One region of the Polaromonas sp. P1_F2 genome, then DNA from elsewhere that is predicted to be linked to it. Evidence: riboswitches for the same ligand, from Rfam matches in the RefSeq annotation. Region 1 holds a riboswitch; the other holds the start of a gene.

What was found. A riboswitch is a leader RNA that binds a small molecule or an ion and turns the genes downstream of it on or off. The one in region 1 is predicted to bind glycine.
Region 2: it holds a riboswitch for glycine, as region 1 does, so the genes downstream of both, gcvT (glycine cleavage system aminomethyltransferase GcvT) here and AC1D0O_RS22965 (D-amino acid dehydrogenase) in region 1, are expected to answer to the same signal.

The regions. Positions count from the first base shown of each region.
Region 1 covers NZ_JBFUBN010000015.1:92,027-96,346, reverse strand. Annotated here, with positions in the region: gene AC1D0O_RS22965 (D-amino acid dehydrogenase) at 1-982, opposite strand, end outside; glycine riboswitch at 1,092-1,200, opposite strand; gene AC1D0O_RS22960 (GrpB family protein) at 1,397-1,930, opposite strand; gene AC1D0O_RS22955 (thioredoxin domain-containing protein) at 1,945-2,427, opposite strand; gene AC1D0O_RS22950 (alpha/beta fold hydrolase) at 2,424-3,158, opposite strand; gene AC1D0O_RS22945 (CaiB/BaiF CoA transferase family protein) at 3,202-4,320, opposite strand, start outside.
Region 2 covers NZ_JBFUBN010000009.1:15,196-19,515, forward strand. Annotated here, with positions in the region: gene gcvP (aminomethyl-transferring glycine dehydrogenase) at 1-844, opposite strand, end outside; gene gcvH (glycine cleavage system protein GcvH) at 909-1,274, opposite strand; gene gcvT (glycine cleavage system aminomethyltransferase GcvT) at 1,313-2,473, opposite strand; glycine riboswitch at 2,510-2,611, opposite strand; glycine riboswitch at 2,633-2,746, opposite strand; gene AC1D0O_RS17490 (hypothetical protein) at 2,774-3,343, opposite strand; gene AC1D0O_RS17495 (TRAP transporter large permease) at 3,420-4,320, opposite strand, start outside.

The DNA of each region.
Region 1 (4,320 bases):
CGTTGAGCTCCGCCGTGCCCGCGATGCGCAGGCGATTGCCGAAGCGCGAGAACACCAGCTTGTACTCGTCGTCCGTCAGGCTCACCTGGTAAGACGCAGCTTCGTTGATCACCGGCAGCGTCACCGAATAGCCCTTGGCCGGGTAGATGCGCAGGTTCTGCCCCAGGCGTTTCGCCCACGGCGCGCTGAAAGCGCCCAGGCACATCACATAGGCATCGGCCTTCAGCATCTCGACGCGCCCGCCCGCCTCGCCGAGGCCCCCGGCGACCAGCACGCCCTCCAGCTGCCCGCCGCCGGCCAGCACGTCCAGGATGTTGGTGTTGTAGAGAAACTTCACGCCGGCCTGCTCGCAGCGCGCGGCCAGCGCGGCGGTGAAAGCCTGCGCGTCGCCCGACTCGTCGCTGGGCGTCATGCTGCCACCCACAATGCTGCTGCGGCATTGCGCCAGCGCGGGCTCAATCGCCACACACTCGTCGGCGGTTTTCATGTCGAGTTCGCAGCCGTGCTCGCGCATGATGCGCGCCGGCTCCTGCGCCGCGTCGTACTCGGCCTGGCTCGTATAGAAATGCAGGATGCCTTGGGTCCGCGCGTCGTATTGCAGGCCCAGTTCGGCGCGCAGTTTCTGCAGCGCGCCGCGGCTGTACATGCCCAGGTTGACGATCTGCCGGATGTTCTGCGCGGTGCGCGCCGGCGTGCAGTTGCGCAAAAACTCCAGGCCCCACAGCCATTGGTTCACATCGGCCCGCAGCCGGAACAGCAGCGGCGCGTCTTCCCGCGCCAGCCACTGCAGCACCTTGAGCGGCGCACCCGGGTTGGCCCAGGGCTCCGCGTGGCTTACGGAAATCTGCCCGCCGTTGGCAAAGCTGGTTTCCATCGCGGCCGCGCCGCGCCGCTCGATCACCGTGACCTCATGCCCGCGCTGCGCCAGATACCAGGCCGTCGTGACCCCCGTGACACCCGCACCCAAAACCATGACTTTCATGGCGATTCCTTTTTCAAGCAGAAATTACAGTTGCGCAAGTGCAATGCCTTGAGGGGTGCTTGAGTCCAAAAAGAATCATGGCAACCGCCAGGCCATCACAGGCTTGCGGCCGCTTCCACTGTCCTTGGTACCTGAGAGATTCAGCCGCTACTTTCGCAACGGCCTTGCTCCTTCGGTGCGCCGCACCTTGCATGCGGCGTCTCTCCAGACGGCTGTGTGTTTCCGGGCAGTACGGGACCTGAGCGATTATGGAAGTTTGCGCCTTCGGTGGCCGCCCCTGGGGGCAGCGCTCTCCTGCTTGAACGGTCTGAATTTACCACCGAAGCCGCATTTGCCAAACGCAAATCCGGCATCCAGTACAGGTCCAGCGGGTTGATTCAGCAGCTTAATAGTAGGCAATAGGGTGGTGGGCGTTCAGCCTTCACACACCGAGCGCACAAACGCGGCCTTGCCTTCGGTATAGGCCTCGCGGTCACCCGGGTGCCGGGCCGCCAGCTCCGCCTTGAGCGCCGCATAACGCGCCGCCAGCGCGGCATCCGCCCTCAGCGCATCGCGAAAACGCAGGCGCTGCGCCCACACCGGGCCGCCATGCACCACCAGATGCAGGTGGTGCGTGCGATGCCCGCCGGCCCAGCGCATCAACCACTGGCGGTCGGCCAGCGTGGCATTAAATTCGGCCGAGGCCGTGTAGCCCTCGGCGCACAGCGGCCCCACCAGCGCCCTGGCCGCCGCCATCGAAGCCACGCCGGCCAGGATGTCGATCACCGGCTTGGCGACCAGCTCCGGCACGGCCGTGCTGCCTATGTGCTCAATGGCGATCAAATCATCGGGAAACAGCGACAGCAGCCGCTCGCGCTCGGCCTCGAACAGGCCGGGCCAGCGCGGGTCGTAGGCCCGCAGTGCCACCTCCTCGTGAATGGCGGCCTGCAGCGACCCGGCGTCCGTCATGGCGTTATCAGGCCCTAACGCAGCGCCACCACCGCCCGGCGCGCCAGCACCAGGCGCTCGTCCAGGTAGGCTCCGTAAAAATCCGGGATCGCCGCGCCCACCAGCGGCTCGGCCAGCTTCTGTCCTTGCGGGCCCAGGAACAGCACCGTGGGCGTGAAAGTCGCCTTCCAGGCCCGGGTCTGCGCAGCCGCGGTCGTGGCCTTGCCGTCAAAACCCGTCAACGGCGTGCGGCTGTCGCTGAAATTGAGCTGCCAGGCCTCCAGCCCGGTTTCCTGGCGCGCGGGCAGCAGGTAATTGCGCCGCACCAGTTCGCAATAAGGGCAGCCGGGCAGGGTGACCAGCAGCACCAGCGGCTCGCCGCGCGCGGCGGCCAGCCCGGCCGCCTCCGGCAGCGAGGCCGGCACCGGCAGCGCGCTGTCCTTGGCCTGGGCCTGCAGCGGCCAGGCCAGGCTGCCCGCCAATGCGGCCGTGAAACCGCGTCGGCCCACCGCCTTCATTCGGCGCACTCCAGCAGGATGTGCGCCAGCGCCGCCGGCTCGGTCACCATCGGGTCGTGGCCGGTGGCGAGGTCTACTACCCGTGAATTCGGCAGCCAGGCGCCACCCCAGAAGGCAGGGTCGCGCACGCGTAGCCGGCTGGGCGTGATGGTCGCCAGCGCCGGCTCGGTGCAGCTCACAAAGGTGCGCGGCACGGCCGCCACGCGCTTTACGTCAAAATCCAGCGGCGCCTGGTAGGTGTTGCCCGGGTGCGGCGTCTGCCGGCGCTGCACCCAGTCGTGGTCGGCGCCCTGCAGGCCGAACACCTCCGGGTCGGGCGGCGCAAAGCTGAAACAGGCCGTGGCCTGCGCGCTCGCCATGCGCTTTTGCTGCGTGGCCGCGTCGTGCGTGCTGCTCCAGCTTTCGCCCGGCTGCGGCACCACGGCATCGACATACACCAGGTGCTTGAGGCGCCCGCCCATGCGGTCGGCCACGGCCGTGCCTATCATGCCGGCGTAGGAATGTACGGCCAGCGTCACCTCGTGCAGTTCCTCGGCCTCGATCAGGTTGATCACGTCGTTGATGTGGGTGTCGAGGTTGACGGCCGGCGACAGCAAATGGGCCCGCTCGCCCAGGCCCGTCAGCGTCACCGCAAAAGCCTTGTGGTGGTCCAGCTGCAGCACCTGCGCCACACGCCGCCAGCACCAGCCGCCATGCCAGGCACCGTGCACCAGAACAAAATTGTGTTTCATCGCGCCACCTCTTTGAATCAGGTCTTTGTATGGGCTTGCCGCGTCAAATCGCCTTGCCGCCCTTGAGTTCAGACAGCTTCGCGTCGGAATAGTTCAGCAACTCGCGCAGCACCTCATCGGTGTGCTGGCCCAGCAGCGGCGGCGGCAGGTCGGTGCGCACCGGCGTCGCACTCAGGCGCATCGGGCTGGAGACCAGCTTCAAGTCGTCCTTCACCGGGTGATGCCACTCGGTCACCATGCCGCGCGCTGCTATCTGCGGGTCGGCAAACACCTCGGCCAGGCTGTTGATCGCGCCGCAAGGCACTTTCGCCGCCTCCAGCGCCGCCAGCCAGTCGGCCTTGCCGCGCGTCTTCATCACCGCTTCCAGGATCGGCACCAGCTGGCCGCGGTTCAGCACGCGGTCGCGGTTCTTCGCGAACAGCGGGTTGGTCGCCAGCTCGGGGATGTTCGCCACCGCGCAGAACTTCGCATACTGCGAGTCATTGCCCACGGCCAATATCAAATGGTCCTTGCTGCCGTCACCGGCCGGTGCGACTTCAAACACCTGGTAGGGCACGATGTTCTGGTGCGCATTGCCGGCCCGGCCCGGCGCCTTGCCGCTGACCAGGTAGTTGGCGCCCAGGTTGGCCAGCATCGCCACCTGGGTGTCCAGCAGCGCCATGTCCACCTGCTGGCCCTCGCCGGTTTTTTCGGCATGGCGCAGCGCAGCCAAAATCGCCACCGTCGCATACATGCCCGTCATCAAATCCGCCACCGCCACGCCGACCTTCTGCGGCCCGCCGCCCAGGTCGTCGCGTTCGCCCGTCACACTCATCAGCCCGCCCATGCCCTGGATCGCGTAGTCATAGCCTGCGCGGTCCGCATAAGGCCCGTTCTGGCCAAAGCCGGTGACCGAGCAGTACACCAGGCGCGGGTTGATGGCTTTGAGCGAGGCATAGTCCAGCCCATAACGCGCCATGTCGCCGACCTTGAAGTTCTCCACAAACACATCGCAGTGCGCCGCCAGCTCCCGCACCAGCGCCTGGCCCGCCGGCTGGGCAATGTCGCAGGTCACCGAGCGCTTGTTGCGATTCGTGCCCAGGTAATAAGCCGCCTCGGTGTCCGCGCCCTGCGCGTCTTTCAAAAATGGCGGGCCCCAGGTCCGCGTGTCGTCGCCGCTGCC
Region 2 (4,320 bases), on a different contig from region 1:
TGCCGAAGCGCTGGGTGTTGCCCAGCACGATGTCGGCGTCCCATTCGCCGGGTGGGGCCAGCAGCGTGAGCGCCAGCAGGTCGGCCGCCACGCACAAGGCGGCGCCGTCGACGTGGGCCTGGCCCGCGAGCGGGCGCAAGTCATGGATGCTGCCGGTGGTGGCCGGGTATTGGGCCAGTACGCCGAAGTAGTCGCCTTCGGCCATGAGCAGGGGCAGGGTGGCCGACGCCGTGCTGACCTTGACTTCAATGCCCAGCGGTTTGGCGCGGGTCTGGATCACCTCGATGGTCTGCGGATGACAGTCACCGGCCACGATGAAGACGTTGCTTTTGCTTTTGACGCTGCGTTTGGCCAGGGTCATGGCTTCGGCGGCGGCGGTGGCCTCGTCGAGCATGGAGGCGTTGGCGATCGGCATGCCGGTCAGGTCGCAGACCATGGTCTGGAAGTTGATCAGCGCCTCCATGCGGCCCTGCGAAATTTCGGCCTGGTAAGGCGTGTAGGCCGTGTACCAGGCGGGGTTCTCGAGAATGTTGCGCAGGATCACGCCCGGCGTGCAGGTGCCGTAGTAGCCCTGGCCGATGAAGTTCTTGAACACCTTGTTCTTGCCCGCGATGGCTTTCAGCTGCTTGAGCGCGGCGGCTTCCGTGACCGGGGCCGGGATGGCCATGGGCGTGCTGCGCGCGATGGAGCGCGGAACGATGCCTTCGACCAGTTCGCGGCGCGAGGCCGAGCCCACGATGCTGAGCATGTGGACTTCGTCGGTCTCGTCAATGCCGATGTGGCGCGCGATGAATTCGGAAGGGTTTTCAAGGTCGCCCAGGGGCTTGGCGGTTTGCATCAACATGTCGGGTCCCGTGTCAGGCTTGGCAGCCAGGAGTCAGAAAACAGAAAAAAGGATCGGAAGAAAATCAGGCCGAGAAAGCGGTGTAGCGGGTCTCGTCCATCAGCGCGCTGAGCTGCGAAGGGTCGGACAGCTTGATCTTGAAGAACCAGCCGGCGCCCATGGGGTCGCTGTTGGCCAGCGATGGGTCGTCCTTCAGGGCTTCATTGATGGCGGTCACTTCGCCGCTCACGGGCATGTAGACGTCGGCGGCGGCTTTCACCGACTCGACGACGCCGGCGGTTTCCTTTTGCGCGAAGGTCGTGCCCACGGCGGGGAGGTCCACAAACACCACGTCGCCCAGCGCGTCCTGCGCATGCACGGTGATGCCGACAGTGGCGATGTCGCCTTCAATCTTGAGCCATTCGTGGTCTTCGGTGTATTTGACGGTCATGAGAATCTCCAGGGGTTAAGGGGTGGGGATGGCAGGGGTCAGCCGCGGAAGTAACGGTTGGGGACAAAAGGCATGGCCGCGACTTCCATGGGCACGGGCTTGCCGCGCACGATGGCGTTGACGCGTGTGCCCAGGGTGGCGAATTCGGGCTTCACATAGCCCATGGCGACCGGCTGGTTGATCGTGGGGCCCAGCAGGCCGCTGGTGACTTCGCCGATAGGCGTGCCGTCAATGGATTGCAGCTCGGTGTGGTCGCGAACGGGCACGCGCTCCAGCGCCACCAGGCCCACGCGCTTGCGGGCCAGCGTAGCGGGGTCGGCCAGTTGCGCCAGGATTTTGTCCGCGCCCGGGAAGCCACCGGCGCGCGCGCCGCCTGTGCGCCGCACTTTTTGCATGGCCCAGTTCAGGTTGGCTTCGACCGGCGTGGTCGTCGTGTCGATGTCGTTGCCGTAGAGGCACAGGCCTGCTTCCAGGCGCAGCGAGTTGCGCGCGCCCAGGCCTATGGGTTTGACCTCGGGCTGGGCCAGCAGTGCGCGCGCCAGCGTCTCGGCCTGCGAGGCAGGCACGGAGATTTCAAAACCGTCTTCGCCGGTGTAGCCGCTGCGTGTGAGGAAGCAGTCGCAGCCGGCGACGCTGAAGCGCCCGCCGGTCATGAACACGAGTTTTTCGACACCGGGCGCCAGGCGCTGCAGCGCATTGACGGCCTGCGGGCCCTGCAGTGCCAGCAGCGCCATCTCGGGCATGGGAATGACTTCGCAGCGCGAGCCGATTTTTGCCTGGATGTGCGCGATGTCGCCCACCTTGCAGGCGCCGTTGACGATGACGAATAGGTCGCCGCCGTTCGCGTAATCGCGGTTGAAAAACATCAGGTCGTCGATGATGCCGCCCGCGTCATTGAGCAGCAGGCCGTAGCGCTGCTTGCCGGCCGGCAGGTCGATCACGTCGACCGGAATCAGCGATTCGAGCGCCGCCGCGGCATCGGCGCCCACCAGGCGCAACTGGCCCATGTGGGACACGTCGAAGAGGCCGGCGGCCTGGCGTGTGTGGAGGTGCTCGGCCATCAGGCCCGCCGGGTATTGCACCGGCATGGAATAGCCCGCGAAGGGCACCATGCGCGCGCCAAGCTCCACATGCAGCTCGTGCAGCGGTGTTTTCAGCAGGGTTTCAGGGGCGGCGGAAGAGGTGGACGAATCGGACAAGGCATTCTCCGGGGGCAAACAGGTTCTAAATCCATGGGTGCCCCTGCTGTCCACTTTACCTGAGAGATTCACCCGGCGATGCGGGCTTGCTCCTTCGGTGGGCCGCTTTGAAAACGGCCTCTCTCCAGTAGGGAACGCCTTGCCGCGTGGTGCGCCGCAGGGCGGTTGCCAGTCCTTTTGCCTGAGCGTTCAGTGCACCAAAAAGGGTTGCCCCGGGGTGCACGTGCGCCTTCGGCGGTTTTCGCTGGGAAAACTCTCTCCTGACCCCGGCAAGTGTAACGGATGCTGCCGTCGGCCCGGTCAAGCCGCCTGGTGCTGCGGCAGCAGCATGGCGATGCGCTCGCTGATGGAATCGGCACGCTCGTGGCCCGCGATTTTTTCGATTTCTTCGATCATTTCGCGCGAGGCGGCCAGCATGCTGTCGCGGTCCTTGGCGTTGCGCAGCGCTTCGCGGAAGCGCTCGGCCATCACCGGGTCGCGCCGGGCGAACATGCGCTCGCAGATGTCGAACAGGAACATCCGGGTGGTGGCGAGCGAGCGTTTGCCTTCAAACTGGTCGGCCGAAACCTGGATGGCCTGCGTGGTTTCGGGGCTCGGGAAGTTCTGCAACTGGGCCGGCGTGGGTTTGGGTACAGGCGCCGGTGCAGGCGCTGCGGCGGGCGGGGAGGTTTTTCCCGGGTGCGCTTCCAGAAAGCCTTCGCGCAACAGGCGCAGGGCGATGGCCTCGCCGTCGCCGTCAAACAGCGGGCGAAAGTCCTGCGCCGATTTGCTGCCGTCGGCCATCAGCAGCAGGGTGCGCTCGCGCTGGCCTAGCGTTCTCACGCCGGGCTTGAGCTCGGCGCGGGCACGGTCGGTTTTGTGGAGCTGCATGGATTTCATCCTGAAATGAAAACCTGAGCATTACCTCTACAGATGACAACACCGTGAAACCCTGCCTGAAAAAAAGCTATTTGGCGTAGACCAGGTCGCGCAGGCCCAGCGAGAGTTGCGGTACGTAAGTGATCACCATCAGGCAAACCAATATGACCGCTACAAAAGGCAGCAGGTGGGTGACGATGCGGTCCAGCGATATCCTGGCGACGGTGCAGGCCGCGAACAGGTTCACGCCGAAAGGCGGCGTGATCATGCCGAGCGCGAGGTTGACCACCATCACCAGGCCGAAGTGCACCGGGTCTATGCCGAAGTGCACCGCCACCGGCGCCAGGATGGGCGCCAGCACGATGATGGCGGCGCTGGTCTCGATGAACATGCCGATGATGAACAGCGCGGCGTTGACACCCAGCAGGAAGAGGGCGGGCGACTTCAGCACCTCCTGCAGCCAGTGGCCTATGGCGTCCGGCACGCCGGCCCGGGTGATCAGGAAGGCGAACAGCCCGGCGTTGGCGATGATGAACATGATTACCGCGCTGGAGATCACCGACTTGCGCAGGATGACATACAGGTCCGCCAGCTTGATCTCGCGGTAGATCACAATGCCGACGACCAGGGCATAGAACACGGCCACCGCTGAAGCCTCGGTCGGCGTGAAAATCCCGCCGTAAATACCGCCCAGGATGATCACCGGCATCAGCAGCGCCCAGCCGGCCTGCCAGGTCGCCTTGCCGAAGCTCAGGCGTCCGTCGCCATCCTGTTTGCCCCAACCCTTCCAGCGGCAGTACAGGTGCACGAACAGCATCAGCGCGAAGCCTATCAGCAGCCCGGGGCCGAAGCCGGCGATGAAAAGTTCACCGATGGAGACCTCGGCGCTCACGCCGTAGAGGATCATGGGGATGGATGGCGGAATGATCACGCCCAGCTCCGCGCTGGTGGCCTGCAGGGCCGCGGCGTAGGCCGTGGGGTAGCCGTGC